Regions from separate parts of the Microbispora sp. GKU 823 genome, predicted to be linked through region 2. Evidence: predicted binding sites of a transcription regulator. Region 2 holds the regulator's gene; each other region holds the start of a gene.
The links. The regulator HrcA, encoded in region 2, represses chaperone genes, less so after heat shock. The targets are predictions, from matches to a motif close to TTGGCACTCTCNNNNNGAGAGTGCCAA.

Region 1 (9,952 bases), on a different contig from region 2:
AACATCTGGCGGTACCGCTCCCTGCTCCCCGTTCCCGCCGGCGTGGCGGCCAAGCCCAACCTCCAGCCCGGCTGGACCAAGCTCGTGAAGGCCGACAGGCTGGCGGCCGAGCTGGGCCTGCGGTCGCTTCACGTCAAGGACGACTCCGGCAACCCGACCCACTCCTTCAAGGACCGGGTCGTCGCGATCGCGCTTGAGGCCGCGCGCAACTTCGGCTTCCACACCCTGTCGTGCTCCTCCACCGGCAACCTCGCCGGCGCGGTGAGCGCGGCCGCCGCCCGGGCCGGGCTGGACTCCTGCGTGTTCATCCCCTCCGACCTGGAGCCGGCCAAGGTCACCATGGCCGCCGTGTACGGTGGCCGCCTGGTCGCCATCGACGGCAACTACGACGAGGTCAACCGCTTCTGCTCCGAGCTCATCGGTGACGAGCTGGGCGAGAAGTGGGGCTTCGTCAACGTCAACCTCCGGCCCTTCTACGCCGAGGGCTCCAAGACGCTGGCGTACGAGATCGCCGAGCAGCTCGGCTGGCGGCTGCCCGACCAGATCGTCATCCCGGTGGCCTCCGGCTCTCAGCTCACCAAGATCGACAAGGGTTTCCGTGAGCTGATCAAGCTGGGGCTGGTCGAGGAGCGGCCCTACCGGATCTTCGGGGCGCAGGCCGAGGGCTGCTCGCCGGTCTCCCGGGCGTTCAAGGCCGGGCAGGACGTGGTGCAGCCGGTGCGGCCCGACACCATCGCCAAGTCCCTGGCGATCGGCAACCCCGCGGACGGGCCGTACGTGCTCGACATCGCGCGGCGGACGGGCGGCGCGGTGGAGGACGTGAACGACCAGGAAGTGGTCGAGGCCATCCGCCTGCTGGCCAGGACCGAGGGCGTCTTCGCCGAGACCGCGGGCGGCGTCACGGTCGGCGTGCTCCGCAAGCTGGTGCGCGAGGGCCGTCTCGACCCCGACGCCGAGACCGTGGTGCTGAACACCGGCGACGGGCTGAAGACACTCGACGCGGTGTCCGAGCACGCCCGTCCCGCCGCCGTCATCCGTCCCTCTCTCGACGCGTTCCGTGCGGCATTCGCCAACTGAAAGCGTTTCAAAAGGCCCATCGGTAGTAAGAAAGCGAGCGAACAATGAGCGTTTCCGTGCGGATTCCGACGATTCTCCGGACGTACACCAACGGAGCCGCGGAGGTGAGCGGGGAGGGGGGAACGCTCCGGGAGGTCCTGCAGAAGCTGGACGCGGACTACCCCGGCATCGGCGGGCGCATCCTGGATGAGACGGGTAAGATCCGGCGTTTTGTCAACGTCTACGTCGGGGAAGAGGATGTCCGATTCGCCGACGGTCTGGACACCGCCACGCCGGACGGGGTGCAGATTTCGGTCATCCCCGCCGTCGCCGGAGGCTGAGCCGCCGCGCCGGGGCCGAGCACCTGACATGCACTTCTGTCGGTGAAGAAGTCATGCGGTGCCATGGCAAATGGTGCAGCTCTCAACTATTCAACAGCAAAGTGAATATTCTTCGATCCCGCTTTGAGCGAACGCCAAGTAGTAGTTTGCGGATTGACTCTGTTGTCCTACGCCTTGACACGGGTATGGTCGAGGACGATCGACAAAACCGGGGGCTTCTTGGGTGTGGTCCCCAGCCCAGCAAGAGGAGTCGGAAGTGGCGCAGGGCACCGTCAAATGGTTTAACGCGGACAAGGGCTACGGCTTCATCGCGGTAGACGGTGGTAAGGACGTGTTCGTCCATTACTCGGCAATCCTGATGGACGGCTACAAGGCCCTCGAGCAGGGTCAGCGGGTTGAGTTCGACATCACGCAGGGTCAGAAGGGCCCGCAGGCGGAAGCCGTACGGGCCGTCTGATCCCGTCATCGACCTTGGAAGGCCCGGCGCGCGGACACCGCGTGCCGGGCCTTCCGCGTGTCTCCCGCTTCGCTCGGTGTCTCCCGCTTCGCTCGTAGGCTCGCTCGGTGTCTCCCGCTTCGCACTGGTCTGGGCATACCGTCCAAGCTGGTCAGAACGGCTTCCGCTTGCACTCTCAGGGGTAGAGTGCTAAATACTTGTTTGGCACTCTGAGGTCGAGAGTGACAACAACCGGGATCGGGGCGATGGGGCCCGCGCAGGGATAGCGGGTCCAAGCCGTCGCGGGCGTCGGCTCGGTCCGTTGAAGACACCCTGCTACTGGGAGGTCTAGCCTAATGGCAGCCAAGATGATCGCGTTTGACGAGGACGCCCGGCGCGGTCTCGAGCGCGGTATGAACCAGCTCGCCGACGCCGTGAAGGTGACCCTCGGCCCCAAGGGCCGCAACGTCGTGCTGGAGAAGAAGTGGGGCGCCCCCACGATCACCAACGACGGTGTCTCCATCGCCAAGGAGATCGAGCTCGAGGACCCGTGGGAGAAGATCGGCGCCGAGCTCGTCAAGGAAGTCGCGAAGAAGACCGACGACGTCGCCGGTGACGGCACCACGACGGCCACCGTGCTCGCCCAGGCGCTGGTCCGCGAGGGTCTGCGCAACGTGGCCGCCGGTGCCAACCCGATGGCGCTGAAGAAGGGCATCGAGGCCGCCGTCGAGCGCGTCAGCGAGGAGCTGTCGAAGCTCGCCAAGGACGTGGAGACCAAGGAGCAGATCGCTTCCACCGCCTCCATCTCCGCCGCCGACACCGAGATCGGCGCCCTCATCGCCGAGGCGATGGACAAGGTGGGCAAGGAAGGCGTCATCACCGTCGAGGAGAGCAACACCTTCGGCCTGGAGCTGGAGCTCACCGAGGGCATGCGCTTCGACAAGGGCTACGTGTCCGGCTACTTCGTGACCGACCCCGAGCGCATGGAGGCGGTCTTCGAGGACCCGTACATCCTGATCGTCAACTCCAAGGTCTCGGCGAACAAGGACCTGCTCCCGCTGCTCGACAAGGTCGTGCAGTCCGGCAAGCCGCTGGTCATCATCGCCGAGGACGTCGAGGGCGAGGCCCTGGCCACCCTGGTCGTCAACAAGATCCGCGGCCTGTTCAAGTCCGTGGCCGTCAAGGCTCCGGGCTTCGGCGACCGCCGCAAGGCCATGCTGGGTGACATCGCCATCCTCACCGGTGGCCAGGTCATCTCCGAGGAGGTCGGTCTCAAGCTCGAGAACGCCACCCTCGACCTGCTCGGCCGCGCCCGCAAGGTCGTCGTCACCAAGGACGAGACCACGATCGTCGACGGCGCCGGTGACGCCGAGCAGATCGCCGGCCGGGTCAACGAGATCCGCGCCGAGATCGAGCGCACCGACTCCGACTACGACCGCGAGAAGCTCCAGGAGCGCCTCGCCAAGCTGGCCGGCGGCGTCGCCGTCATCAAGGCCGGCGCGGCCACCGAGGTCGAGCTCAAGGAGCGCAAGCACCGCATCGAGGACGCCGTCCGCAACGCGAAGGCCGCGGTCGAGGAGGGCATCGTCCCCGGCGGTGGCGTGGCTCTGCTGCAGGCCGGCGCCAACGCGTTCGACAAGCTCGAGGTCAACGGCGACGAGGCCACCGGTGCCGCGATCGTCCGCAAGGCGCTCGAGGAGCCGCTGAAGCAGATCGCCGTCAACGCCGGCCTCGAGGGCGGCGTCGTGGTGGAGAAGGTCCGCAACCTCCCGGCTGGTGAGGGCCTCAACGCCGCGACCGGCGAGTACGTCAACATGTTCGAGTCCGGCATCATCGACCCGGCCAAGGTCACCCGCTCGGCGCTGCAGAACGCGGCGTCCATCGCGGCGCTGTTCCTGACGACCGAGGCCGTCATCGCCGAGAAGCCCGAGAAGGAGAAGGCCCCCGCCATGCCCGGCGGCGGCGACATGGACTTCTGATCCATCTGCCTGCTTCGTCTCAACGGAAGGGCGGTTCCCCCTCGGGGGAGCCGCCCTTTCCCGTTGTAGCGCCTCAGGTGAGGCGCCTGACCCAGCGGGCGCAGTCGGTCTGCATCGCGTATCCCGCCGCCGTCCAGGCGTGGTGCGCCAGGGCGTTGTCGTGCAGGACCATCGCGTCCGCGCGGAACGCGCCGAACTTCCTGAACCGCTCCTCGGCGGCCCGGATCAGCCGCGATCCGATGCCCATGCGCCGGTGGGCCGGGTCCACGGCGAGCCGGTAGAGGTGGGCGCGCCAGCCGTCCCACCCGGCGATGAGCGTGCCGGCGATTCGGCCGTCGATCTCGGCGATGAGCAGCGCCTCGGGGTCGCGCTCGATCAGAGCCACGACCTTGCCGGCGTCGTCGTGCCTGTCGGTGTTCTCCGCGGCGTCCAGCCAGAACCGCAGCACGGCGGGGACGTCGTCGAGCGCTCCGTGGCGGATGCGTACATCGGGCGGGTTCATCGCAGTTCCTCGGGCAGGTCACGGCTGTGCAGGACGGTCAGTGACGTTACCGCCCGGGTGAGGACCACGTAGAGGCGGGCGAGGCCGCGCTCCTCGGCCTCCGCGATCGCGGCCGGCTCGGCGACGATCACGTGGTCGTACTCCAGGCCCTTGGCGAGCGTCGCCGGTACCAGCAGCACCCGGTCGTCGCCCGTCGAGTCGGGGCCGAGCACCGTGTGCGGCACCGCGGCGGCCTCCAGGGCCGCCGAGAGCGCGGGAAGACCGGAGTCGGCCGCGATGACGCCGATGGAGCCCTCCTGCGCCAGGGCCTGCCGTACGGCCTCGGGAAGGGCGGCGGCGACGTCGGTCTCGCGGCGTACGGACAGGGAGCCGGCGCCGGGACGCAGCGAGCGCGGCGGGGCGAGCTCCGGCGCCACGGAGGGCAGCAGCCGCGCGGCGAAGTCGAGGACCTCGCGGGGCACGCGGAAGCCGAGCGTGAGCTCGGTGACCTCGCCCGAGGGCTGGCCGAGGTGGTCGAGCACGGTCTTCCACGAACGCGCCGACCAGGGCGTGGTGCCCTGCGCGAGGTCGCCGAGCACGGTCGCCGAGCCGGTGCGGCAGCGGCGTCCGAGCGCGCGCAACTGCATCGCCGACAGGTCCTGCGCCTCGTCCACCACGAGGTGTCCCTGCGACGGCGTCCGCTCGATCAGGTCGCCGAGTTCGTCCAGCAGCGCCGCGTCGGCGGCCGTCCACTTGGCCGACCGGTGCGACTTGTACGGCTTGCGCCACACGATGAGCTGCTGCTCCTCCGGGGAGAGGTCCGACCGGGCCGCCTTGGCCAGGAACTCGGGGTCCGACAGCAGCCGGAACAGCACCTGCTCGGGGGTGAGCTTCGGCCAGACGGCGTCGAGCACGGCCTTGACCGGCTTCGACCGGGCCACCGCGTCCTGCACCCGGTCGTCGGGCGACTCGCCGCGCCGTTCCATCTGCACGAGCACGGCGTGGGCGAGCCGCTGGGCCAGGGTGGTGCGGCCCGGGCCGTACCTCGTCGTGCCGCGCAGCGAGGCGACGATCTCACGCACCTCGTGATCGGCCACCCGGTAGCGGTTGATGCCCTTGGTGAACAGCACCCCTTCGGCCGGCTTGGTGACGTGCAGCCACAGCGCCCGCTTGACGACCTCGGCCATGCGGGCGTCGCCCTTCACGGCGGCCACCGCGGGATCCTCGGGATGGGCATGGCCGCCCAGGACGCCGGCCACCGTCGTCTGGTCGACCTTCACCTCGCCGAGCGCGGGCAGCACCGAGGAGATGTAGGAGAGGAAGGCCCGGTTGGGCCCGACGATCGTCACGCCGGAGCGTGACAGCTTCTCCCGGTGGGTGAACAGCAGGTAGGCCGCGCGGTGCAGGCCCACGGCCGTCTTGCCGGTGCCCGGCGCGCCCTGCACGCAGACGGTCACGCCGAGGTCGGCGCGGACGATCTCGTCCTGGTCGGGCTGGATGGTCGCCACGATGTCGCGCATCGGGCCGGTGCGGGGCCGCTCGATCTCCTCGGTCAGCAGCCTGCTCTGCCCGAGCGTTCGGCCGTCGAGTGGTTCGTCCTCGTACGCGGTGAGGTCGCCGCCCTGGTAGCCGAACCTGCGGCGCAGCGCGATCCCCATGGGGTCGGCGGGACTGGCCTGGTAGAAGGCGCGCGAGATCGGGGCGCGCCAGTCGATCACGAGGGGCCGGCTGCTCTCGTCGTGGACGTGCCTGCGGCCGACGTAGACCGTGCTCGGCAGGTCGTCGCCGGCCGCGCGGTCCAACCGGCCGAAGAACAGCGGCGCGTCGGGGTGGTCGGCCAGTGCGGCCACCCGCTGGTCGAGCAGGCCCTGCAGGACCTGCTGGGACACCCAGTCGCCGGCGGCGTCGGCCGACAGCGACTGCGCGTGCTCACGCATCGCTCGCAGCGCGGCGCGGGAGGCCGCGAGATGGGCGCGCTCGGCTTCGAGCACATTTCCGGGCATGCGGAAGCTCCTCCGGGCATGACGGGGACAGGACTGGTGGAAGCGGGAAGCACAAGAGCTTAGCGATGGGCACCGCAATGCCGAAACGGTATTTCTCTCGCGTGTCGCCGTTTCCCCGGGCGGGTATCTGTACCCGGGTGACGCGCACCGTGGTTCCTCCGGCGATCCAGGCGGCGGCGAGCCTGCTGCTCGCCACGCTGTGGGGGTTCGCGGTCTTCGGCGACTGGAGCAGGCAGGCCTTCTGCGTGACGAGCCTGGGACCGTCGCCGGACTGCGCGGACCGGATCGCCTCGGTGATCGCGCTGTCCGTGATGGTCGCGGTGGTCGCGGCGTGCGCCACCGGGGTCGCCTGGCTCGCCAGGCGCGAGTCCCTGTACGGCGTCGCCGTGGGGGCCTGGGTCGTCGCGCTCGTGGTGCTGTTCGTCGGCGGCCTGGCCGCCCAATGACCGCGTCCCGGTGATCGGCGCGGAAAGCTTTCCGGCGCTGACGATGGAGCGCTCCATGGTCAGGCCGCCGGGGAAACGACATGCAGTAGTGGGGTGATTTGTCCCGATATGGCGCTTTATATGAGCCGTGCGTGCTCAAGGGCGAGGTAGCGGGCAGCGAGAAACCAGGAGCAAGACGAAAAATGCGCATATTGCGTGATTCGCCTTGTCTGCTGGGTATTGCCGCCATCACGACTGCATCATGGACGGGTAAGGCGCGAGGGGGTGATGTGGTGACAAGGCCCAAGGGCATCTCCTGGACCTAGTGACGCCGCCGGTCCGGGCGAAGACCGGCGGGAGGGATCACTCGGGGGCCTGGATCTTGCCGATGCCGAGTGTGGTGACGGTGGGTAGCAGGCCCGCCTCGAACACGGCCCCGAGCAACGGCAGGTTGAGCTCGGCCAGCCGCTCGGCCCCTGCCTCGCCGAGCGCCCGCCACGGGCCCGCCGCCAGCTCGTCGGTCATGCGCTCGACCTGGTCGCGCAGCGCCCGCCCCGCCGGGGTGGCCGTCCCCTCGCCGTCGATCAGCCCGCGTCCGGCGAGCCGGTCGCGGGCGGCGGCCCATTCCTCGTCGCTCCAGCCGCGGCCGGCGAAGTTCTCGGCCGGGGCCGCCCCGACTGCGGCGAAGGAGACCAGGGCCTCGCAGGCGTCCAGGCCGGCGGCGTGCAGGGCCGTCAGGTGCCCGTCGCCGCGGTGCTCGCGCAGCACCGTGTACGCCTGCCACAGCGCCACGTGCGGTTCCTCCGCCCAGGGGAGGTCGAGGTTGGCCGCGGCGAGCGGCCGGTGGGCGACGTCCACGCTCTCCGCCGCCCTGATCGCCAGCTCGGCCGCCTCCTTGACGCCGTCGTCGATCCGGTCGCCGAGGAGCCCGCGCAACGTCCGGTCCATCGCCCGCAGCCGCGCCTCCAGCACCTGTGCGGGCGTCGCGGTCTCCCAGACGCCCGGCACGTACTCGGCGATCATGCTCGGGCTGAAGCTGTAGTAGGTGGCGGCCACCAGGGCGGGTCCCGCCGCGCCCAGCGGCGCGGTGCGCCAGGCGAAGTAGCTCGGCCAGCGCGTCGTGACGTCGTAGCCGAGCGCGGCGGCCTCCTCGAAGGCCTCCGGGCTGAAGTAGAGCGTGGCGTGGACCGGCTCGATCTGATGCCACATGGTGCGGGCCAGGCGTACGGACATGCCTCAAACCTCACTGTCTAGTTAAGCTACGACAGTGACGATAGAGCCATGGCGCATCACTGGTCAATCCGAGATAGACAGTTATGTCGGGAGCAGGGTGGAACTCGCCGTCCTCCTGGTGAACGCCCTCGCCGCCGAGTCGGTGCACGGACGCCCTGTCACACCGCCGCAGACGGGCGCCGAACGGCTCGCCGCGATCCACGCCGGCCTCGCCGCCGCCGGTCGCCCTCCGAGCGGGCTCACGGCGGCCGACGCCGATCGGCTCGCGGAGGTCGCCGCCGAGCTGCGCCCGCTGTACGGCGCGGGGGACCGCCTGCCCGAGGCGGCCGAACGGCTCAACGACCTCCTGGCGCGGCACGGCGCCGTGCCCACCCTGGTACGGCGACCCGGGAAAGCCGCTCCAGCTGGCCTTCCACCGGCCGGGCGCGACGCTCGTGGACGCCTGGGCCGCCGACATGGGCACCGCGCTGGCCATGGTCATCGGGGTGGGCCAGGGGGCGCGGCTCGGCGCCTGCCAGGCCGCGTCGTGCTCCCTGGTCTTCTTCGACACCACGCGCAACGCCTCGCGCCGCTTCTGCGATCTGTCCTGTCAGAACCGGGCCAAGGCCAGCGCCTACCGCGCCCGGCGCCGTACGTGACCGGAGGAGGTCAGCGCGCCGGGTCCTCCTCGCCCACGTCGTCGGCGTCGATGATGTGGTAGGCGTACCCCTGCTCGGCGAGGAACCGCTGCCGGTGCGCGGCGAACTCCTGGTCGACCGTGTCGCGGCTGACCACCGAGTAGAACCGCGCGCCGCCGCCGTCCGCCTTGGGGCGCAGCACCCGGCCGAGCCGCTGGGCCTCCTCCTGGCGCGAGCCGAACGTGCCGGAGACCTGGATCGCCACCGCCGCCTCGGGCAGGTCGATGGAGAAGTTGGCGACCTTCGAGACCACCAGCACCCGGATCTCCTTGTCGCGGAACGCCTGGAACAGGCGCTCGCGCTCCTTGACCTTGGTCTCGCCCTTGATGACCGGCGCGTTCAGGTGCTCGCCCAGCTCGTCGAGCTGGTCGATGTACTGCCCGATGACCAGCACCTGCTCGTCCGCGTGCCGCCGCACCAGCGCCTCGGTCACCCTCGTCTTGGCGGGGGTGGTCGAGCAGAACCGGTAGCGCTCGTCGCTCTCGGCCATGGCGTAGGCCAGCCGCTCGTCGTCGCTCAGCGTCACCCGCACCTCGACGCACTCGGCGGGGGCGATGTAGCCCTGGTTCTCCATCTCCTTCCAGGGCGCGTCGTACCGCTTCGGCCCGATGAGCGAGAAGACGTCGCCCTCCCGGCCGTCCTCGCGTACGAGCGTGGCGGTGAGGCCGATGCGCCGGCGGGCCTGCAGGTCCGCGGTCATCCGGAAGATCGGCGCGGGCAGCAGGTGGACCTCGTCGTAGACGACGAGCCCCCAGTCGCGGGCGTCGAACAGCTCGAGGTGCCGATAGGTGCCCTGCCGCCGGGTCGTCATGACCTGGTAGGTGGCGATCGTGACCGGGCGGATCTCCTTCTTGGTGCCGGTGTACTCGCCGATCTCGTCCTCGGTCAGCGAGGTGCGCCTGAGCAGCTCCTGCTTCCACTGGTGGGCCGAGACCGTGTTGGTGACCAGGATCAGCGTGGTCGCCCGGGCGTGCGCCATCGCCGCCGCACCCACGATCGTCTTGCCCGCGCCGCACGGCAGCACCACGACGCCGGAGCCGCCGTGCCAGAACGCGTCGGCCGCCTCCTTCTGGTACGGCCGCAGCGACCAGCCGTCCTCGCGCAGGTCGATGGGGTGGTGCTCGCCGTCGACGTATCCGGCCAGGTCCTCGGCCGGCCAGCCGAGCTTGAGCAGCGTCTGCTTGATGTTGCCGCGCTCCGAGGGGTGCACGGCCACGATATCGGCGCCGAAGCGCTCCCCGACCAGCGGCTGGATCTTCTTGGAGCGCAGCACCTCCTCCAGCACGGCGCGGTCGGTGCTGGTGAGCACCAGGCCGTGGAT
Region 2 (9,952 bases):
CGTCGGGGCCGCTGCCGGTCGGCACGGTCCCCGTACGCCTGGTGGACCGGTCGCGGCCCGACCCCTGGGTGAAGGGACGGCCCTACCGGGAGCTGATGGTGAGCGTGTGGTACCCCGCCGCCCGCGCGCCGGGGCGCCCGGTGTCCCCTCACCTGCCGCCGCTGGTCGCCGCCGACCTCGACGCCACGTCGGCGCCCGCCCTCCTCGGCGTACGGCCCGGGCAGGTGGACTGGGCGGCGACCCGCACGCACTCCCGCCTGGACGCGCCCGTACGGCCGAAGACCGGCGGCTACCCCGTGGTGCTGTACTCCCCCGGCTACATGGTGCCGCGCTCGCTGGGCACGCTCGCGGCGGAGGACCTGGCCTCGCGCGGCTACGTGGTCGTCACGGTCGACCACACCTACGAAGCGTCCGCCGTCGAGTTCCCCGGCGGGCGGCTGGAGCGTGCCCGGGTGCGGGCGGACAGCACGGCCGACGCGATGAAGGCACTCGACGTCAGGGTGGCCGACCTGCGGTTCGTCCTCGACGTGGTCACCGCGCGGCACACCGGCCTGCCCTCCCGGCTGCCCTCGTGGCTAAGCAGGGCGCTGGACACCACCCGCGTGGCGGCCGTGGGCTTCTCGATGGGCGGCGCGGCGACGGCGCGGCTGATGTACGCCGACCACCGGGTCAAGGCGGGCGTGAACCTCGACGGCTCGCTCTTCGGCGAGGTGACCGAGCGCGGACTCGACGGCCCGTTCCTCCAACTGGCCGCGGACAGGGACGACCCTTCGTGGGAGACGTTCAGGAAGCAGCGCCGGGGCTGGAAGCGCGACCTTCGGCTCGCCGGAGCGGAGCACTACTCCTTCACCGACCTGCAGGCGCTGGTCCCGCGGATCTCGAGCGGCCTTGGCACGCCGTCCGAGATCGTCGGCACCGTCGACCCGGTCCGTTCGATCGCGGCCCAGCGTGCCTACGTGGCCGCGTTCCTCGACCTGCATCTGAAGGGCCGCGAGACCCGCCTGTTCGACCGGCCGAGTCCCGCGTTCCCCGAAGTCGGATTCCTCGGCTGACCCTCACCAGCGGCCGCAGCGGGACAGCAGGACGGCCGCCGCGGCCACGCCCGCCGTCGAGGTGCGCAGCACCGTCGGCCCCAGCAGGGCCGGCGTGGCTCCCGCCTCCCGCAACGTGGCGATCTCCTCCTCGGTGACGCCGCCCTCCGGGCCGACGACCATCACGATGTCGCCCGGCTCCTCCGGCAGGGGCAGGCGGCTCAGCGGCTCGGCGGCCTCCTCGTGCAGCACGACCGCGAGCGCCGCCGCGGAGACGAGCGAGCCGACCGCCGCGGTCGTGGCCTGCTCGGTCACCTCGGGCAGATGGAAGCGCCGGGCCTGCTTGGCCGCCTCGCGGGCCGTGCCGCGCCAGCGGGCGAGGGCCTTGGCGGCCCGGTCGCCCTTCCACTGGGTGACGCAGCGGGCGGCGGCCCAGGGGACGATGACGTCGACCCCGGCCTCGGTCATCATCTCGACCGCGAGCTCGCCCCGGTCGCCCTTGGGCAGGCCCTGGACGACCACCAGCCTCGGCCGGGGCGGCGGGACCTCGAACCGGCGCAGCACCTCGGCGGTCAGCGAGTCCTTGCCGGCCGCCGTGACCGTGCACTCGGCGACCCGCCCCGCGCCGTCGGTCAGGTCGATCCGCTCCCCCGGGCGCAGGCGGCGTACGGCGGCGGCGTGCCGCCCCTCCGGCCCGTCGAGCACGATCGTGTCCGCCGCCTGGCCGGCCGCGTCCGACAGGAACACGGGAACAGTCATGCGATCAGCTCAGCGGCCGTTGAAGGCGTCCCGCAGGCGGGAGAAGAAGCCCTGCTGGCCCGGGGAGAACTTGCCGGGCGGCCGCTCCTCTCCGCGCAGCTTCGCCAGCTCGCGCAGCAGTTCCTCCTGCTGCGGGTCGAGCTTGGTCGGCGTCTCGACGTTCACGTGGATCAGCAGGTCGCCCCTGCCGGTCTCGTTGAGCCGCTGGACGCCCTTGCCGTACAGGGGGATGACCTGGCCGGCCTGGGTGCCGGGCCGTACGTCGATCTCCTCGGCGCCGTCGAGGGTCTCGATCGTGATCGAGGTGCCGAGCGCGGCGGCGGTCATCGGGATGTGAACGGTGCAGTGCAGGTCGTCGCCGCGCCGTTCGAAGATCTGGTGCGGCCGCTCGACGATCTCCAGGAACAGGTCGCCGGGAGGTCCGCCGCCGGGGCCGACCTCGCCCTCGCCGGCGAGCTGGATGTGCGTGCCGTCCTCGACGCCGGCCGGGATCCTGACCTTGATCGTACGCCGGGTCCTGACCCGTCCCTCGCCCGAGCACTCCATGCAGGGGTGCCGGATGACGCTGCCGTACCCGCCGCACTGGGGGCAGGGTCGGGAGGTCATGACCTGGCCGAGGAACGAACGGGTCACCTGCGAGACCTCGCCGCGCCCGTGGCACATGTCGCAGGTGTCGGGGTGCGTGCCTGCCGCCGCCCCGGAGCCCTGGCAGACCTCGCAGACCACGGCCGTGTCGACCACGATCTCGCGGGTCGTGCCGAAGGCCGACTCCGCCAGGTCGAGCTCGACCCGGATGGTGGCGTTGCGGCCCCGGCGGGCACGGGAGCGGGGCCCCCGCGCGGCGCCCGCCGAGCCGAAGAAGGCGTCCATGATGTCGCTGAACGGGAAGCCCGCGCCGAAGCCACCGGCGGCCCCGGCGCCCGCGCCGCCGCCGAACGGGTCGGCGCCCATGTCGTACATGCGGCGCTTGCCCGCGTCGGACAGCACCTCGTACGCCTGGTTGATCTCCTTGAACCGCTCCTGGGTCTCCGGATCGGGGTTGACGTCCGGGTGCAGTTCGCGGGCGAGACGGCGGTACGCCTTCTTGATCTCTTCCTGGCTGGCGTCGCGTCGTACGCCAAGGGTCGCGTAGTAGTCGTTGGACACTTATGACCCCGCCAGGATCTGGCCGACGTAACGCGCCACCGCGCGCACCGCACCCATCGTCACCGGATAGTCCATTCGTGTCGGGCCCAGCACTCCGAGCCGGGCCAGTTCCTTGTCACCCGAACCGTATCCGGCGGCCACGATAGAGGTGCCGCGCAGCCCGCTATAGGGGTTCTCGGATCCGATCCGGACGGTCAGTTCGGACAGCCCGCCGGTCTCCCCCAGCAGGCGGATGAGGACGACCTGCTCCTCCAGCGCCTCCAGCACGTCCCGCAGGCCGACGCTGAAGTCGGCGGCGGCGAGGTTGGCCGTACCGCCGAAGACGATCTTCTCCTCGTGCCGCTCGACGAGCGTCTCGAGCAGCACGGACAGGATCGTGGCCGCCACCGGCCTGTCCTCGGGAGGCAGACGCTCGGGAACGTCGGCCACGGTCTCCGGCACCCGGGACAGGCCGCAGCCGTCCAGGCACGCGTTGAGCACGGCGCGCAGGTTCGCGATCCGGTCGTCGGCGATGGCCTCGGGCAGGTCGACCACCCGCTGCTCGACCCGCCCGGTGTTCGTGATCAGCACCAGCATGACCCGGCGCTCCGCGAGCGGGACGATCTCCACGTGGCGGACCGACGACCTGGTGAGCGAGGGGTACTGGACCACCGCGACCTGCCGGGTGAGCTGCGCGAGCAGCCGGACCGTCCGCATGACGATCTCGTCGAGGTCCACGGCCCCGGCGAGGAAGGTCTCGATGGCCCTGCGCTCCGCGCCGGACAGCGGCTTGATCTGCGACAGCCGGTCGACGAACAGGCGGTATCCCTTGTCCGTCGGCACCCTGCCGGCACTGGTGTGCGGCTGGGTGATGTATCCCTGCTCCTCCAGCGCCGCCATGTCGTTGCGGATCGTCGCCGGGGAGACGCCGAGGTTGTGCCTGTCCGCCAGGGCCTTCGACCCCACCGGCTCGTTGGTGGACACGTAGTCCTCGACGATGGCGCGCAGGACGGCGAGCTTGCGGTCGTCGAGCAATGTGTCACCTCCCTGTGCCTGGAAACACCGACTCTGGCACTCTGTGTTCCCGAGTGCCAAGTGTACGGCTACCACCCCACGTGGTGCGATAACGCAGGGGGCACCAAGACAGCGCAGGGCACCAAGACAGCACAGGGCGCCAGGACAGCACAGGGCACCAGGACAAGCGGATTCCAAATCCCCCGCAAGCCACGTGGTCGACTCTTGTTTCCATGCACGAGAACCAGACCCCCGATGTGACCATGCGGGTGCCCCGCCCCGTGCCCCAGACCGACGTGACCTTGCGGATGCCGCACCCCTTTCCCCCTCCGTACGGCGGTTCCCGGCCGATCCGGCCCCGGCTGCTGTGGATCTTCCTCTCCTGGGCGCTCTTCGTCGTCCTGCTGGTGGCGGGCGTCGGCGGGTTCGCCGGCGGCCTGTTCTCCACGATCGGCGACGCCGCGCCCACGACGACCTTCTCCGGCGGCAGTCGGTGAACGTCACGCTCGACCCCGCGGACAAGCCGGCGATCTACGCGGCCGTCGACCAGCCCACCGACGTCCGCTGTCAGCTCGGCGACGGCGCCGACCCGCGGGTGCGGCTGACCCGGCCCGCCGTCTCCCAGACCGTCACGCTGAACGGCACGACCTGGGAGCTGCTGTTCGAGGCCGGCGTGCCGAAGGCGGGCGCCTACCCACTCGCGTGTGAGGGCGACGGAGTCCGGTTCGGCGTCGGCAAGCAGCTCGCCGGCGAGGCCGGCTCTCTGGCGGGCGGCGCGATCGCGCTGCTGGCCCTGCCCACCGTCGGTTTCCTGGCCGCGCTGATCGTGACCATCGTCGTGCTCGCGCGCCGCCGTCGCGTGGTGTGATTTGCTAGCGTTCCCCGCATGTACGGGCGGGACGTGCTTTCCGGAGACTGGCGGCGGCCACGGCGGGGGCAGATCCCCGAGATCCCGGCCGAGCCCGACCTCGTGGTCGAGGACGCCGAGGGCCGCTTCTGCGGCGCGGTGGTGGCCTGCGACAAGGAGGCCGTGACGCTGGAGGACCGGTTCGGCCGGCGGCGGGTGTTCCCGCTGACGCCCGCCGGATTCCTCCTCGAAGGCAAACCGGTGACGCTGGTGCGCCCCCAGGCCGGCCCGAAGGGGCCGCTGCGGAGCGCCTCGGGGTCGATCGCGGTCGAGGGCCTGCGCGCGCAGGTCGCCAGGGAAAGCCGCATCTACGTCGAGGGCGTCCACGACGCCTCGCTGGTGGAGAAGATCTGGGGGCACGACCTGCGGGTGGAGGGGGTCGTCGTCGAATACCTGGAGGGCGTGGACGACCTCCCGGCCATCGTCGAGGAGTTCGGCCCCGAGCCGGGCAGGCGGCTCGGCGTGCTCGTGGACCACCTGGTGCCCGGGTCGAAGGAGAGCCGCATCGCCGCCCGGGTCTCCGGGGACGACGTGCTCGTCGTCGGGCATCCGTTCGTGGACATCTGGCAGGCGGTCAGGCCCCGGGTGCTCGGCATCCCCGCCTGGCCGGACGTGCCGCGCGGCGTGCCCTGGAAGGAGGGCGTGATCGACGCCCTCGGCTGGCGGATGGACCCCCAGGAGGCGTGGCGGCACATCCTGGGCCGGGTCACGACCTACGCCGACCTGGAGCCCGAACTGCTCGGCCGCGTGGAAGAACTGATCGACTTCGTCACGGCTGCCTGAGCCCCCGGGGCCACCCCTCCGGACGGCGGCCCCCCGGCATCCCCGCTCACGGGGACGATCTCGCCCGGAGTCGCCGGCGGCCTGGTTGTGATCCGCCGCGCCGGTTCATTCCGGGTGGACCGGCGGTGAACCCGGTCTTGATCGACTGAAGGGTGCACGCGCCTGCGTGCGTTCCCCCTTCTCGATGGAGACCCATGCGCCCCCATCCGCCAGGCATCGCCCTTGCCGCCGCCCTCCTGCTGACGGCCGGCGCCCTGCACCCAGGCGGCGTGACGCCCGCGAGGGCCGCCACCGCGGCCGACGTCACCGCCAGGCCACCAGTCTCACCCGCGGCGTCCGGCGAGCCGGCCGCCGTCGCAGCCGATCAGTCTCCAGGTTCCGGCCGGAGGCCGCCGCGCGCACGGCGAAGGCGCAGGGCACTCCGGTGGAGGTGGAGAGCGAGAAGACCGACAGCTCCTCACTGTGGGCCAACCCCGACGGCACCTTCACTCTCGAGACCTTCGCGGGACCGTTGCGGGTCAAGGACGGCGGCACGTGGCGCCCGATCGACACTACTTTGGTCCCCGATGGACAGGCGGGGCTGCGCCCCAAGCTCACACCGGCCGATGTGCGGATGTCGGCCGGAGGAGCCCGGCCATTCGGCGAGGTCCGGCGAGCGGATCGCTCGTTCGCCGTCTCGTGGGGCAAGCCCCTGCCGGCGCCGCAGGTCAAGGCGGACACCGCCACGTACAAGGACGTCGTTCCCGGCGGCGACCTGACGGTGAAGGCCCTGCCGAACGGGTTCAGCCATTCGATCGTCCTGCGCAGCCGCCCGGCCAAGCCGCTGGAGATCACGCTGCCCGTGGCGGGCAAAGGCCTGAATCTCTCCGAGGCCGGCGACAACGGTCTCAACCTGCACGACTCCACCGGCACCCTGCTGGCGTCCGCTCCGGCCCCGCGCATGTGGGACTCGACGACCGACCCCCGGTCCGGCGAGCCCGTGCACCAGATGGCGATCGACACGACTGTCAAGCAGACCCCTCAGGGCACGGTGCTGGTGCTCAAGCCCGCTGCGGGGTTCCTGTCGGACCCGGCGGTGAGGTATCCCGTCACCATCGATCCCACCAGCACGCTCACGGTGGAGACCGACACGTGGGTCCAGAGCGACATCCCGGACTCCCAGCGCGGTTCCACCGAGCTCAAGGCCGGTACCTACGACGGCGCCCACATCGCCCGCTCGTACCTGAAGTTCCGTCACGTCGACGACCTGCGCGGCACCACGATCGTGGACACCGACCTACGACTGTGGACGTTCTGGTCGTCGGTGTGCGTGGACCCCAGCGCAGGCGTACAGGCACGCCGCATCACGTCGGCGTGGGACCCGGACACCATCAAGTACGGCTCGGAACCGGCCACGACCGCGACGGGCGCCGTCACCACGAAGACGGCCTACGGCGCGGCGAACTGCCCGCAGGACTTCATGCACTGGGACACCGACGCCATCGTCCAGGCGTGGGCCGACGGCCAGCCGAACTACGGGATCCAGTTGCGCGGCGCGGACGAGAAGGACGCCTCGACCTGGAGACGTTACTACTCCTCCAACTATGTGTCCGGAGCTCAGGGCGAGAAGGAGCCCGCGCTCAGCGTCACCTTCACGTACAAGCTCAGCGCCCCTTCGGGGCTCGACGTCGCCCCGAGAGCCTCCTCGGACCCGGCGGTCGGCACCGTCGCGAGCCTCACCCCCACGTTGTCGGCCAAGGCGAGCGATCCTGCCGGAAAGCCGCTGGACTACACGTTCGAAGTGACCACGGCCGACGACGGCGACGTCATCGCCACCGGAGGCCCCAAGGGCGTGGCCTCCGGCGCGACCGCGACCTGGAAGGTGCCCGCGGGCGTCCTGAGGAACCCCGGGTCGTACCGGTTCAGGGTCAGGACGACGAGCCAGACCGGGGCGAGCGGCTGGTCGCCGAGCATGGCCTTCGCCACCGACGTGCCCACGGTCCCCACGAGCCTGGCCACCGGCCTCGGCGACCCGTCGGCCGTGGTGCTGTCGGCCGTGATATCGCGGCCCTCGGGCCAGCCCCTGACCGCCAGGTTCTACCTCTTCGACAGTTCCGGTGCGGTCGTCGGACCCAGCCCGCTGGGATCCAGCACTGTCCAGGGCGGGCAACGGGCCGCGTTGCAGCTCGCGCCCGGTCTGCTCACCGCCGGGGCCGGCTACAAGTGGCAGGTGGAGGCGTGTACCGGCTCCACCTGCAGCGCCCGGACCACGCCCGTCGCCTTCACGGCCCCGCAGCCGGTGGCGGACAGGCCCGCCCAGTCCACGACCTTCGGCGCGGATGTGCTGGCCGTCCGCAGCGCCAAGACGGCCTCGGACGCCTGCGACGGGACGCCCTGCCCCCTGGAGAGCACCACCGCGTTGCAGGTGGGAGGCGGCCGGATCTCCACGTTCAAGGCTGACCTCGGCGCCATCCCGGCGGGCGCGGAAATCACCTCTGCCACGCTCGACCTGGGCACTCCCGTCTGCGCCGCGGCCTGCCCCGCCACGCTCAAGGTGTCGGCGTACGAGCTGAGCGACGACCCCGCCGCGGACGCGTCAGGGGCCGACGCCTCGTCCCTGCTGCTGGACGAGCCGTTCGACGAGGCGGACCTCACCAGCCCGAGGATCGACATCACCGGCTCGGTGCAGGGAGACCGCCAGGACGGCCAGGGCTTCCCGGAGCTCGCCCTGCGCGTCACCGATCCCGCGGCGCCGGAGGCGTCCTTCGGCTCGGCGACGATCACGGTCGTCTACGTCGCGCCGGCCGCGCCGGGAACCCTGCAGAACGTCAGCGTGCGGGCGGGCGACGGCGGAGCGCTGGTCACCTGGGGGCCGCCGTCCGAGTCGACCGGTGACGCGCGGATCACCGGGTTCGACCTGGACGTCCTCAACGGCTCGGGGAGCGTCGTCCAGACGCTGACGCCGTCCGAGCCGAGAGCCGTCGTCACCGGGCTGACCAACGGGTCGGCCTACACCTTCCGCGTGCGCGCCGTGAACGAGCAGGGCGACGGCGCCTGGAGCACCACCTCGGTCGTGCATCCTCAGGCCGTACCGGACAGGCAGTCGTACGTCGACGCGGTGAGCCAGTATCTGGACAGCCGGGAGGGCATCGTCGAGGGACGTTTCACGAGCGCCGCCGACGCGATCGCGAAGCACGACCAGAGCTACCGGTTCGAGTCGCTGATCGAGGCGGACGAGCAAGCGCTCCTGGCCGCCAAATCCGAGGCCGAGGCAGGCGGAGGCGCCCAGGAGAGCTCGACGACCACGCTGAGCGACCCTCTCGTCTCTCTGTCGGCCGACGGCACGACCGTCACCGTCCGGGCCACCGTGCGGCAGTCCCGCGTCCTGCGCGACCCCACCGGCGAGAAGACGACGCAGGAGGAGGAGAACCCGTCCGACTACTCCTTCAACGCCGTGCTGTCCGGTCAGAGTCAGCGTCCCGACGGCTCCGCCGACGGCCTCGCCGGCCGGACGGACGGCGATTCTGCCGACTCCCAGGTCTACCCGGATGGGTCCGTCACGGCGGACATGGGCGAAGACCTGACCGTGCCCGAGCCGGGCGACGCCCCCGAAGGCACCGTCTCGGCCGCCTCCGTGAGCCCGTCGGGCATCGCCAGTTGGGCCGTGAAGCACTGGAAGAGCCACCAGGAGTACGACAACTTCTGGCACCGCGGCGGCGACTGTACGAACTTCGCCTCCAAGGCGCTGCGATTCGGCGGCGGCGCCAGGGAGATCCGGAACTACGGGCGAACCGCGAAGCAGAAACGCGAGAACCAGAACAACTGGTTCTGGGCGGCGCCCGTCGGCAAGGACTCGAACACCTTCGTCATCGTCACGAAGAGCATGAGCCATATGAGCAGCCGCCACCGGATCCAGTGGCGCTCCACCTTCTCGCAGGTGCGGCCCGGCGACATCATGTACTGGGACTTCGACCCGTGGAACAACAACGGGCCCGACCACATGTCGATCGTCACGAAGAAGACGGCTTCCAGCGAACGAGGGATCTTCTACACGGCGCACAGCTACAAGGTGGTGAACAAGAGGGTCTCGGACGCGAAGGAAAGCGGCTGGCGGATCGGTTACGCGAGGCTCGTCCTGTGAGCAGGACCCGAACCGGCCGCGGGCCTCGCCTTCCGTCTGCCCACCACCGCGGACGGCATGGGAACTGTTCCCGCTGAATCGTCGGGGCGCCCGGTCGCAGGACCGGGCGCCTTGCTCGTCCGTCTGTGGAAAGGCGCTCGCGGCCGCCGCAGGCACCGGAGACTAGGGAGTCAGGTCCCGGACCACGGCGTCGGCGAGCAGCCTGCCGCGCAG
Region 3 (9,952 bases), on a different contig from region 2:
GGGCGGGAGCCGTACGACCACGACGTCGGAGGCGGCCAGCCGGCCTCCGGGGAGGTCGCGGGCGGCGGCGAGGACCTCCACCCCGTCAGGGGTACGGACGGCCAGCAGCACACAGGCCACCGCCAGACCGGCGAGGACGGCGGCGATCGGACGGCGACGGCGCGCCGTCAGCCGTCTCAGATCACGCATGACCACCTCGTGTCAGGGGAGCTCGATCGGCAGCTTGATCCCGTCGAGGGCGTTGCCGCAGGGGCAGGGACGCTCCTCCGGAAGGGCCACGACGACCTGCGCGACCAGAGTGCGCATCCGCTCCACGTTGGCGGCGAAGAAGGCCAGGACCTCTTCGTGGGTGACCCCCTCGCCGGCCTCCACGCCGGCGTCGTGGTCGGTCACGAGGGCGAGCGTCGTGTAGCAGAGGGCGAGTTCGCGGGCGAGCACGGCCTCGGGGTGCCCGGTCATGCCGATGATCGACCAGCCCGCGCCAGAGAACCACTTCGACTCGGCCCGGGTGGAGAAGCGAGGGCCCTGGACCACGACCAGAGTGCCGCCGTCGACCGTGTCCCAGCCCGTCTCGCGCGCCGTGGTCACGGCGGCCGCCCGGCCCGAGGGACAGTAGGGGTCGGAGAACGACACGTGCACGGCCCCGCCCGCGTCGTAGTAGGTCTGCTCGCGGCCCTGTGTGCGGTCCACGAGCTGGTCGGGGATCACGAGGGCGCCCGGGCCGATCTCCGGGCGCAGGGACCCGACCGCGCTGGGCGCGAGCACCTGGCGGACGCCGAGGGACCGCAGGGCCCACATGTTCGCCCGGTAGGGGATGCGGTGGGGAGGGAAGGTGTGGCCGCGACCGTGCCGCGGGACGAACGCGACGGTCCGCTCGCCGATGCGGCCCACGGTGATCGAGTCACTCGGCGGGCCGTACGGCGTCGTCACGTCGATCTCTTCGGCGTCCTCCAGCAGGGAGTAGAACCCCGAGCCGCCGATGACCCCGATGTCTGCGCGATTGACCATGGGCCGACACTAGCGAACGGCGCCGCACACCCGCCGCGTCCCGCCGACCCCCTGTGGATAACCTCAGGCGGCCGCGGTGGAGCCGGACGACGACGTGCTCGACGAGGAGGTGCTCGACGAGCTCGTGGAGGCCGCGGGCTCCTTCTTGCCCGAGTCGCCGGACGGCTTCGAGGACGACGTCGTCGTGGTGGACGTGGTCGTCGACGAGCTCGACGAACGGCTGTCGGTCCGGTAGAAGCCGGAGCCCTTGAACACGATGCCAACGGCGGAGAAGACCTTGCGCAGCTTGCCCTGGCAGGCCGGGCACTCCGTGAGCGGGTCGTCAGAGAACTTCTGGACGGCCTCCAGCTGCTCACCGCAAGCGGTACAGGCGTACTGGTAGGTAGGCACTCGCTCCTCCTGAGACTGGCACTCGACCGGGTCGATTGCTAATGGTAGGCAATCAACAAGCCCAAACGCCACTCCAGCCCGGTTTATTGCCCCGCGCCGTCCCATTCGCTCAGGCCGCGGTCCGCCTGCGAACCAATCCGCGCACCCCGGGCGGCAGCGGTCAGCCGCCGCGTTCGCCGTACCAGCCGGCGAGCTTGCCGCGGCGGCTGACGGCGCGCAGGCGGCGTTCGACCGTCTCCCGCTGGGCGGCCGTGGTGACCACGAGAAGCTGGTCGCCCGCCAGCAGCCGGGTCGTCTGCGTGGGCACGAACGACTGCCCGTTCCGTACGACGAGCGTGACCATGGTGTTCGCGGGCAGCCTGAGCTCGAAGATCTCCACACCGTGCATGAGCGAGCCGCGCGGGATGCGGACCTGCAGCAGGTCGGCGTTCAGCTCCTCCAGCGGCGCGGCCTCCACGTCGAGGTCGCGGGCCTCGCCCTCCGCCGCCAGGCCGAGCAGCCGGGCGAGGTACGGCAGCGTGGGCCCCTGCAGGATCGTGAACACGATGACGATGATGAAGACGTCGTTGAACAGGCCCTTGGCCCCCGGCAGACCGGCGGCCCAGGGGATCGCGGCCAGCACGATGGGCACCGCGCCGCGCAGCCCGGCCCACGACAGGAACACCTGCTCGCGCCACGACAGCGAGCCGAGCCGCAGGAGCCGCACCACCACCCCGGACACCAGCACGGACGCCGGCCGGGCGAGCAGGACCAGCAGCAGGCCCGACACCAGGGCAGGGACGATCACGCCGGGCAGTTCGCGCGGATCGGCCAGCATGCCGAGCATGACGAACAGCCCGATCTGGGCGAGCCAGGCGGCGCCCTCCGCGAAGCCGCGCGTGGCGGCGCGGTGCGGGAGCCGGGCGTTGCCCAGGACCAGCGTCGTCAGGTACACCGCGAGGAACCCGCTGCCGTGCAGCAGCGTCGCCCCGCTGTAGGTGACGAACGCCAGCGCCAGCACCGCGATCGGATAGAGGCCGGAGGCGGGCAACGCGACCCGGCGCAGCGCGTACACCCCCGCCGGACCCACGGCGAGGCCGACGGCCGCGCCGATGACCAGTTCGACGGTGGTGTCCAGCAGGACGTGCGGCAGCGAGAGGGTCAGCGACGAGCCCGCGCTCAGCATGATCACGAGGATGACGGTCGGGGCGTCGTTGAAGCCCGACTCGGCCTCCAGGATCCCGGCGAGCCGGGGCGGCAGCGGCAGTCGCCGCAGCACGGAGAACACGGCCGCCGCGTCGGTCGACGCCAGGAACGCGCCGAGCAGCAGGGCCATCCGCCACTCCATGCCGAGCAGGACGGCGACGGTCGCCGCGAGCACGACGACGCTGACCGCGATCCCGACCGTGGCGAGCACGAGCGCGGTCGGCACGGCGGCGCGTACGTGGTTCCAGTTGGTGGTGAGACCGCCTTCGGCCAGGATCACGGCGAGCGCGACCATGCCGAGTTGCTGGGCCGTCTGGGCGTTGTCGAAGTTGATGCCGACGATGCCGCCCTCGCCGAGCAGCAGGCCGAGGCCGAGATAGATGAGCAGCGTGGGAAGGCCGGTGCGGTGCGCGATCCGTACGGACGCGATGGCCGCGATGACGACGGCGGCGGACAGAAGCAGCCAGACGTTCAGACCCACCCGCTCCCTTCGCCGTCACTTAGACCAATCTTGTCACATCTGTACCAATCGGGCGATTCCGCTCGGAAGGGCGGCGAAGCGTACGCGCTGGTCGTGCGGCTCCGCGGGAACCCCTTCCATCAGCTCGCCCTCGTGCAGGAGCGCCACCGTGGGCACGTTCGGCCCGACGCGGGCGAGCGCCCGGTCGTAGAAGCCGCCGCCGCGGCCGAGCCGTACGCCGGTGACCCGGTCGACGGCCAGGGCCGGCGCGATGACCAGCGCGGCGGTGCGGATCGCGTCGACGCCGCGCCGGACGTCCACGGGCTCCATGATTCCGTTCGGGCCGGGCGCCAGCGAGTCCGGGCCGTCGTACACCGCCCAGTCGAGGTCGCCGTCCAGGCGCTGCACCGGCAGCATCACCGTGGCGCCGTGCTTCCACAGGGCCAGGATCAGCCCCTGGGTGGACGGCTCGGTGCCGGTCGACCAGTAGCAGGCCACCAGCCCCGCCATCTGCACCCACGGCTGGTCGAGGAGTAACTCCCTGATGGCCGCCGACGACTCGCGCAGCGTCCTGGGATCGAGTTCCGACCGGCCGCGCAGGATACGCCGACGCAGGTTCATCTTGTCCAAAGACTGCTCCGTTAGTGTCTACTCATGGCTGACTTCGATCCCGTGACCAAAGCCGTCGTGCCCGCCGCGGGTCTCGGCACCCGCTTCCTTCCCGCGACGAAGGCGACCCCCAAGGAGATGCTGCCCATCGTCGACAAGCCGGCCATCCAGTACGTGGTGGAGGAGGCCGTCTCCGCCGGGCTGCTCGACGTCCTCATGGTGACCGGCCGCAACAAGCGCTCGATCGAGGACCACTTCGACGTAGCGTACGAGTTGGAGGACGCTCTTCGCGCCAAGGGCGACGAGGAACGGCTCAACCAGGTGAAGGAGCCCGTCGACCTCGCCACCATGCACTACGTGCGGCAGGGCGAGCCCAAGGGTCTCGGCCACGCCGTCCTGTGTGCCAAGCAGCACGTCGGCCACGAGCCGTTCGCCTGTCTGCTCGGCGACGACATCATCGACCCCCGCGACCCGCTGCTCAAGCGCATGATCGAGGTGCGCGCGACGTACGGCGGCAGCGTCGTCGCGCTCATGGAGGTGCCGCGCGAGCAGGTCTCCCTGTACGGCGCCGCCGCCATCGAGCCGACCGACGAGGACGACGTCGTCCGCGTCACCGACCTCGTGGAGAAGCCCCCGGCCGACGAGGCGCCCTCCAACTGGGCCATCATCGGCCGGTACGTGATCGACCCCGCCGTGTTCGACGTGCTGGAGCGCACCCCGCCCGGGCGCGGCGGCGAGATCCAGCTCACCGATGCCCTGCGCACGCTGGCCTCGATGGGCCCGGAGGAGGGCGGTCCGGTGCACGGCGTGCTGTTCCGCGGCCGTCGCTACGACACCGGCAACAAGCTGGAGTATCTGCAGACCGTGGTGCAGTTCGCCGCGAACCGGGACGACCTCGCTCCGGAGTTCCTGCCCTGGCTGCGGGAGTTCCTGGACAAGGCCGGACAGTGAGCCGATGAAGCCAGTCGACCGCCACCTCGCCGACATCCTCGCGACGGTGCGACCGCTCGCACCGCTCGAGGTCGAGATCGAGGCCGCCCTCGGCGCCGTATTGGCCGAGGACGTCGCCTCGCCCGTTCCGCTGCCGCCGTTCGACAACTCGGCGATGGACGGCTACGCCGTACGGGCCGAGGACGTGGCCGCCGCGCCCGTCACGCTGCCGGTGATCGGGGACGTGGCTGCGGGCGACGGCGGGCTGAACGCCCTCGGCCCCGGCCTGGTCACCCGCATCATGACCGGGGCGCCCCTGCCCGCCGGCGCCGACGCGTCGTCCCGGTGGAGTGGACCGACGGCGGCACCGCCCGCGCACGGATCGACAGGCCGGCCCCGCTCGGCAACGCGATCCGGCGGGCGGGGGAGGACGTGCGGGCGGGCGACGTGGTGCTCCGCGAGGGCGCCAGGATCGGCCCCGCCCAGATCGGCATCCTCGCCGGGGTGGGCCGGCGCCGGGTGCTGGTGCGGCCCCGGCCGAGGGTGGTCGTGCTGTCCACGGGTGCCGAGCTCGCCGAGCCCGGCACCCCGCTGGGCGCGGGCCGCATCTGGGAGTCCAACAGCTTCATGCTCGCCGCGGCCGTACGCGAGGCCGGGGCGGAGGGGTTCAGGGCCGGTTCGGTGACCGACGACCCCAAGGAGTTCATGGACACGCTGGACGCCCAGCTCCTGCGGGCCGACGCCGTGATCACCAGCGGCGGCGTCTCGATGGGGGCGTACGAGCCGGTCAAGGAGGCCCTGTCCCCGCTGGGCACGGTGACGTTCGAGAAGGTCGCCATGCAGCCGGGCATGCCGCAGGGCTTCGGCGTCGTGGGGCCGGACCGGGTGCCGATCTTCACGCTGCCGGGCAACCCGGTCTCGTCGTTCGTGTCGTTCGTGCTCTTCGTCAAGCCGGCCTTGCGGGCGATGCAGGGCCTGCCTGCCGGTCCGCCTCCGACCGTACGGGCGGCCGTGACCGCGCCGCTGCGCTCCCCCGAGGGGAAGCGGTCGTACCTGCGGGCCGTGCTGACCCGGGAGACCGTGGCGCCGGTCACCCGGCAGGGCTCGCACCAGCTCGCGGCGCTGGCCGGGGCGAACGCGCTGATCGTGGTGCCCGAGGACGTGACCTCGCTGCCCGAGGGCGCCGAGGTGGAGGTGATACCGCTATGAAGCTGACTCACGTGGACGAGTCGGGCGCCGCCCGGATGGTGGACGTCTCGGAGAAGGACGTCAGCGCGCGCACCTCCGTCGCGACGGGCCGGGTGCTGCTGTCGCCGGAGGCGGTGGCCGTGCTGCGCGCGGGAGACGTGCCCAAGGGCGACGCGCTCGGCGTGGCGCGGATCGCCGGGATCATGGGCGCCAAGCGCACGCCCGACCTCGTGCCGTTGTGCCACCCGATCGCCCTGACCGGCGTGAAGGTCGACCTGGCCGTCGTGGACGAGGGGGTGGAGATCACCGCCCGGGTCCGTACGGCCGACAGGACGGGCGTCGAGATGGAGGCGCTCACGGCCGTCACCGTCGCGGCGCTCGCGCTGGTGGACATGGTCAAGGCGGTGGACCCGGCGGCGGTGATCAGCGACGTACGGGTCGAGGAGAAGACGGGCGGCAAGACCGGCCACTGGACCCGTTCCGGACAGGAGTAAGGGCGTTGCGCGCTTTGGTGGTGACGGTGTCCAACAGGGCGTCCGCGGGCGTCTATGAGGACCGCTCCGGGCCGCTGCTTGCCTCCCTCCTGAAGGAGGCGGGCTGCGACCAGGTGGACGGGCCCCGCGTGGTCCCCGACGGGGACGCCGTCGAGGCCGCGCTGCGCGAGGGCGTCGCCGCGGGCTACGACGTGATCGTCACCACCGGTGGGACCGGGGTGACGCCCCTCGATCTCACCCCGGAGATGACCCGGCGGGTGCTGGACCGGGAGATCCCCGGCATCGCCGAGGCCGTACGCCTGGTCAACCGGGAGAAGGTGCCGACGTCGATCCTGTCCCGCGGCCTCGCCGGGCAGGCCGGCAGGTCGCTGGTGGTCAATCTGCCCGGGTCCTCGGGCGGCGTACGGGACGGCATGGCCGTGCTGACCCCGATCCTGGCTCACGTGGTCGACCAGATCCACGGGGGCGATCATGCGCGCTGAGACCGGGGCGCGTCCCGCGTGGCGCGTTGACCGTGTTCCGGTGGATGATTGACGAATGGATCGACTTCGCGGCTGGCCGGCGTCCATGGCCGAGGGGCCCGTCGGGCTGCGGCCGCTGCGCCTGCGTGACGTGCGGGACTGGCGCGACACCCGTCTGCGCAACGCCGAATGGCTCCGCCCCTGGGAGCCGAGCAACCCCGAGACCCCCCTGTTCCGCACCGGCCTCGGGCCGTACGTCTCGATGGTCGGCACGCTGCGCCGCGAGGCCCGCCAGGGGATGGCCATGCCCTGGGTCGTCACGTACGAGGGACGGTTCGCCGGGCAGCTCACCGTGGGGGCGATCGTGTGGGGGTCGGCCCGCTCCGCGCAGGTGGGCTACTGGGTCGACGGCGCGCTCGCCGGGCGGGGCATCATCCCGACCGCGCTCGCCATGGCGGTGGACCACTGCTTCTTCACGACCGGTTTACACCGGCTCGAGGCCAACATCCGGCCGGAGAACCACGCCAGCCGCAGGGTCGTGGAGAAGCTCGGATTCCGCGAGGAGGGCATCCGCCGGCGTCAACTGCACATCGACGGCGCTTGGCGCGACCACATCTGCTACGCGCTGACCGTCGAGGACGTGCCGCGCGGACTGCTCGTCCAGTGGCGCCGCACGATGAACTCGGCCGCCCGCCGCAGCGAGTCCAGCCCCGGTTAGGAGGCGGCGCCCGGCCGGCTGCAATCGAAGGACAAACCGATCACTAGCGGGTGCTGTGATGCTCCGTGGCGGTAACCGAAACCGCGTCACGGGAGGCATCCACATGAGGAAGCGGGCTCCGTCCATCGCATCCCGGCCGCCGCTGGCCCAGCGGTAGCAGAGCGACCCGCGTGCCTGTGGGGATCGCGCGCTCGCACGGGATCGAATTACATGAAGAGCTTTGACGATCTCGCGACACACCGGACTGAATGCTCGTCATTCAGTGACACACAGTCCTACGGTGCGTGACGTGAACACCTCTCCGCCGACACAGGGCCACGGACGTGTTCACCATGCCCATCGCCGGAGGGCGTGGGGGTGGGCGCATGGGTAGCGCCCTGCTCTACCTGGCCATCGTCGTCATGTGGCTCAGCGTCCTGCTGCCCATGTGGCTGCGCCGGGACCGGCACACCGACGACGATCTGTTCGAGGAGCAGGCGGAGGCGTCCACGCTGTCCGAGTCGCTCGCCGACGACTCCCCCGGAGGCCGCCACTGCCGACGACGCCGACGGCACCCGTGACGTGGACGGGGGGCGACGCCGACACGGGTGGTCACCCCGCCGGCCGCGTCCGCGGACTCCGCCGATCCCGCCGCGTCTTCCGTCGCGCGCCGGCCGAGGCCGTCACCCCGGACCAGATCGCCGCGGAGCGCACGCGCGGGCCCGCCGTGTCGCCGCCCACCGCCGCGCCCGGATCCTCGCCCGGCGCCGGCGGCGGCTCCTGTGGAGCATCCTGCTCGTGCTGGCCTCCGTGGTCACCGCGGCCGTCCGCGTGATGCCCTGGTGGGCCGTCGCGCCCTCGGGCGTGCTCCTCGTCGGCTACCTCGCCGTGCTGCGCGTGGCCGTACGCGCGGACAGGGAGCAGCGGGAGAAGGCCGCCCGGGCGCGGGCCGAGCACCTGCGCCGTCAGCGGGAACGCCGCCGCGCCCTGGCCGCGGCGGCCCGCGAGGCGGAGATCATCAAGTTCGAGGCGCGCAAGCGCGTCCAGGTCTTCGACCAGTACGCCGACGGGCGCCGCGCGGCCGGGGACTGAATCGGTGGCGCGAACACCCCGCAGAGTTTGCTAATCTAGTCGAGGTCGTTGGGGCTATAGCGCAGTCCGGTAGCGCACTTCGTTCGCATCGAAGGGGTCTGGGGTTCAAATCCCCATAGCTCCACCACGACGAAGGCCCGTCAGGTGATCCACCTGGCGGGCCTTTTCGCTGCTCAGGGCCGCGAGATCGTTGCGGAGATCACCAGACGGCGGGGCGAGCGCACGCGTTGGTGCTGACGTAGCGCGTCGATTGCTTGCTGGGGGAGTGCCAGCCTCAAGGTGGTCGTTCCGGAGAAGGCCGACCGGGCGTCCACCGCGAGAAGCGCGGCTCTCGCGGCGGACGCCCGGTCAACCATGATCCCGATCTCTGCAAGCAGCGCACCACCGCGGAACGGTGCGTCAATCGAATCGAGGAGCGGCGTGGGCTGGCCTTCCGGTTCGGCAAGACGCCCGACAGCTATCTGGCAGGCCTGCGCCTACGTGGAGTCGTCTTGTGGATCCGAAGCCTCTGAGCGGCCTGAAGATCCGAACCTCGTCGAGGCTCTAACGGGCGATCACCTGCACCTCGGGAAACCGCGAGGAACGCCTGTCGAGCAGGTGGCCTTTGCGCCGTAGATGCAGATCGAAGAAGGCCATTGTGTAGGCGCGGGTGACGGCCACGGAACGCGCCGCCGGCAGTGTCCCGTTCACCGCTCGCAACTGCTCCTTTGACAGGCCGATCACCGGGGCCGCCTGCTCGTACAGCAGCGGCAGGTCGGTATAGGAATTGTGCTTGGCACCCTTGGTCTTCACGTGCAGCCGCCAGCCCTTCAGCCGGGACCAGAAGGCCTTCTGCCCGCGGATGGGCTTGTCGAAGATCTCGGCCTCCATGAGCATGTACGGCTTGGCCAATCCTTTGGCGGCCACCTTCCCGAGGACGGGGCCGTCCAGGTTCAGAACCGCCTTGACCCGCCGATCCTCCAGCATCGTCGCGGCGACCGTCGCTCCTCCCGCGGAATGGCCGAACATGCCGACCCTGCTCAGGTCGAACGCGCCACGCAGCCCCTCCGGCAGCTTCCGGCCTTCAGCATCGGGGTTCTGCCCCTTGTTCAGCTTCTTGAGCTGGTCCAGCACGAAGCGCGTGTCAGCCACCCGCACCTTGATCTCGTCGGCCTTCTCGCCCAGCCGGCTCACCGGGACTGGCTTCAGCACACGGCCGGTGACCGTGCCGTCGGGGAACTCCACCTCGCCGGCATCGCCCGGGTGATCGATCGTGACCACCATGTAGCCCCAGCTGGCCAGTTCTTCGACCGTGGCGGTGTTCATGGAACGGTCGGCGCCGTTGCCGGGCGAGAACAGTACGACGGGGAGCCCTCGGCCCGCCACAGGGGCCCCTTCACGGCCATGGGTCGAGGGCAGGCCGACAGCCGCAGGCGAGAGGCTGCTGCTGCGATAGAAG

Region 1: groL (chaperonin GroEL) is a predicted target of HrcA. The motif match lies at 2,021-2,047, and genes of this name have one in related genera.
Region 3: B1L11_RS04050 (FmdB family zinc ribbon protein) is a predicted target of HrcA. The motif match lies at 1,414-1,440, and genes of this name have one in related genera.

The regions. Positions count from the first base shown of each region.
Region 1 covers NZ_MWJN01000086.1:24,164-34,115, forward strand. Annotated here, with positions in the region: gene thrC (threonine synthase) at 1-1,077, shown strand, start outside; gene B1L11_RS33145 (MoaD/ThiS family protein) at 1,122-1,397, shown strand; gene B1L11_RS33150 (cold-shock protein) at 1,654-1,854, shown strand; gene groL (chaperonin GroEL) at 2,190-3,812, shown strand; gene B1L11_RS33160 (GNAT family N-acetyltransferase) at 3,886-4,314, opposite strand; gene B1L11_RS33165 (AAA family ATPase) at 4,311-6,296, opposite strand; gene B1L11_RS33170 (hypothetical protein) at 6,434-6,742, shown strand; gene B1L11_RS33175 (hypothetical protein) at 7,085-7,954, opposite strand; gene B1L11_RS52525 (hypothetical protein) at 7,965-8,429, opposite strand; gene B1L11_RS52530 (CGNR zinc finger domain-containing protein) at 8,410-8,592, shown strand; gene B1L11_RS33185 (DNA repair helicase XPB) at 8,603-9,952, opposite strand, start outside.
Region 2 covers NZ_MWJN01000001.1:141,588-151,539, reverse strand. Annotated here, with positions in the region: gene B1L11_RS00660 (lipase) at 1-1,052, shown strand, start outside; gene B1L11_RS00655 (16S rRNA (uracil(1498)-N(3))-methyltransferase) at 1,056-1,790, opposite strand; gene dnaJ (molecular chaperone DnaJ) at 1,800-2,936, opposite strand; gene hrcA (heat-inducible transcriptional repressor HrcA) at 2,937-3,950, opposite strand; gene B1L11_RS00640 (hypothetical protein) at 4,163-4,426, shown strand; gene B1L11_RS00635 (hypothetical protein) at 4,423-4,797, shown strand; gene B1L11_RS00630 (DUF3097 domain-containing protein) at 4,816-5,619, shown strand; gene B1L11_RS00625 (DNRLRE domain-containing protein) at 6,044-9,739, shown strand; gene hemW (radical SAM family heme chaperone HemW) at 9,902-9,952, opposite strand, start outside.
Region 3 covers NZ_MWJN01000004.1:116,950-126,901, forward strand. Annotated here, with positions in the region: gene B1L11_RS49690 (SAF domain-containing protein) at 1-189, opposite strand, end outside; gene B1L11_RS04045 (S-methyl-5'-thioadenosine phosphorylase) at 202-1,008, opposite strand; gene B1L11_RS04050 (FmdB family zinc ribbon protein) at 1,072-1,398, opposite strand; gene B1L11_RS04055 (potassium/proton antiporter) at 1,559-3,064, opposite strand; gene B1L11_RS04060 (5-formyltetrahydrofolate cyclo-ligase) at 3,098-3,664, opposite strand; gene galU (UTP--glucose-1-phosphate uridylyltransferase GalU) at 3,698-4,603, shown strand; partial or broken gene glp (gephyrin-like molybdotransferase Glp) at 4,608-5,791, shown strand; gene moaC (cyclic pyranopterin monophosphate synthase MoaC) at 5,788-6,264, shown strand; gene B1L11_RS04080 (molybdenum cofactor biosynthesis protein B) at 6,270-6,746, shown strand; gene B1L11_RS04085 (GNAT family N-acetyltransferase) at 6,802-7,443, shown strand; gene B1L11_RS04090 (hypothetical protein) at 7,809-8,003, shown strand; gene B1L11_RS04095 (hypothetical protein) at 8,221-8,514, shown strand; tRNA gene B1L11_RS04100 (tRNA-Ala) at 8,565-8,641, shown strand; gene B1L11_RS04105 (hypothetical protein) at 9,058-9,952, opposite strand, start outside.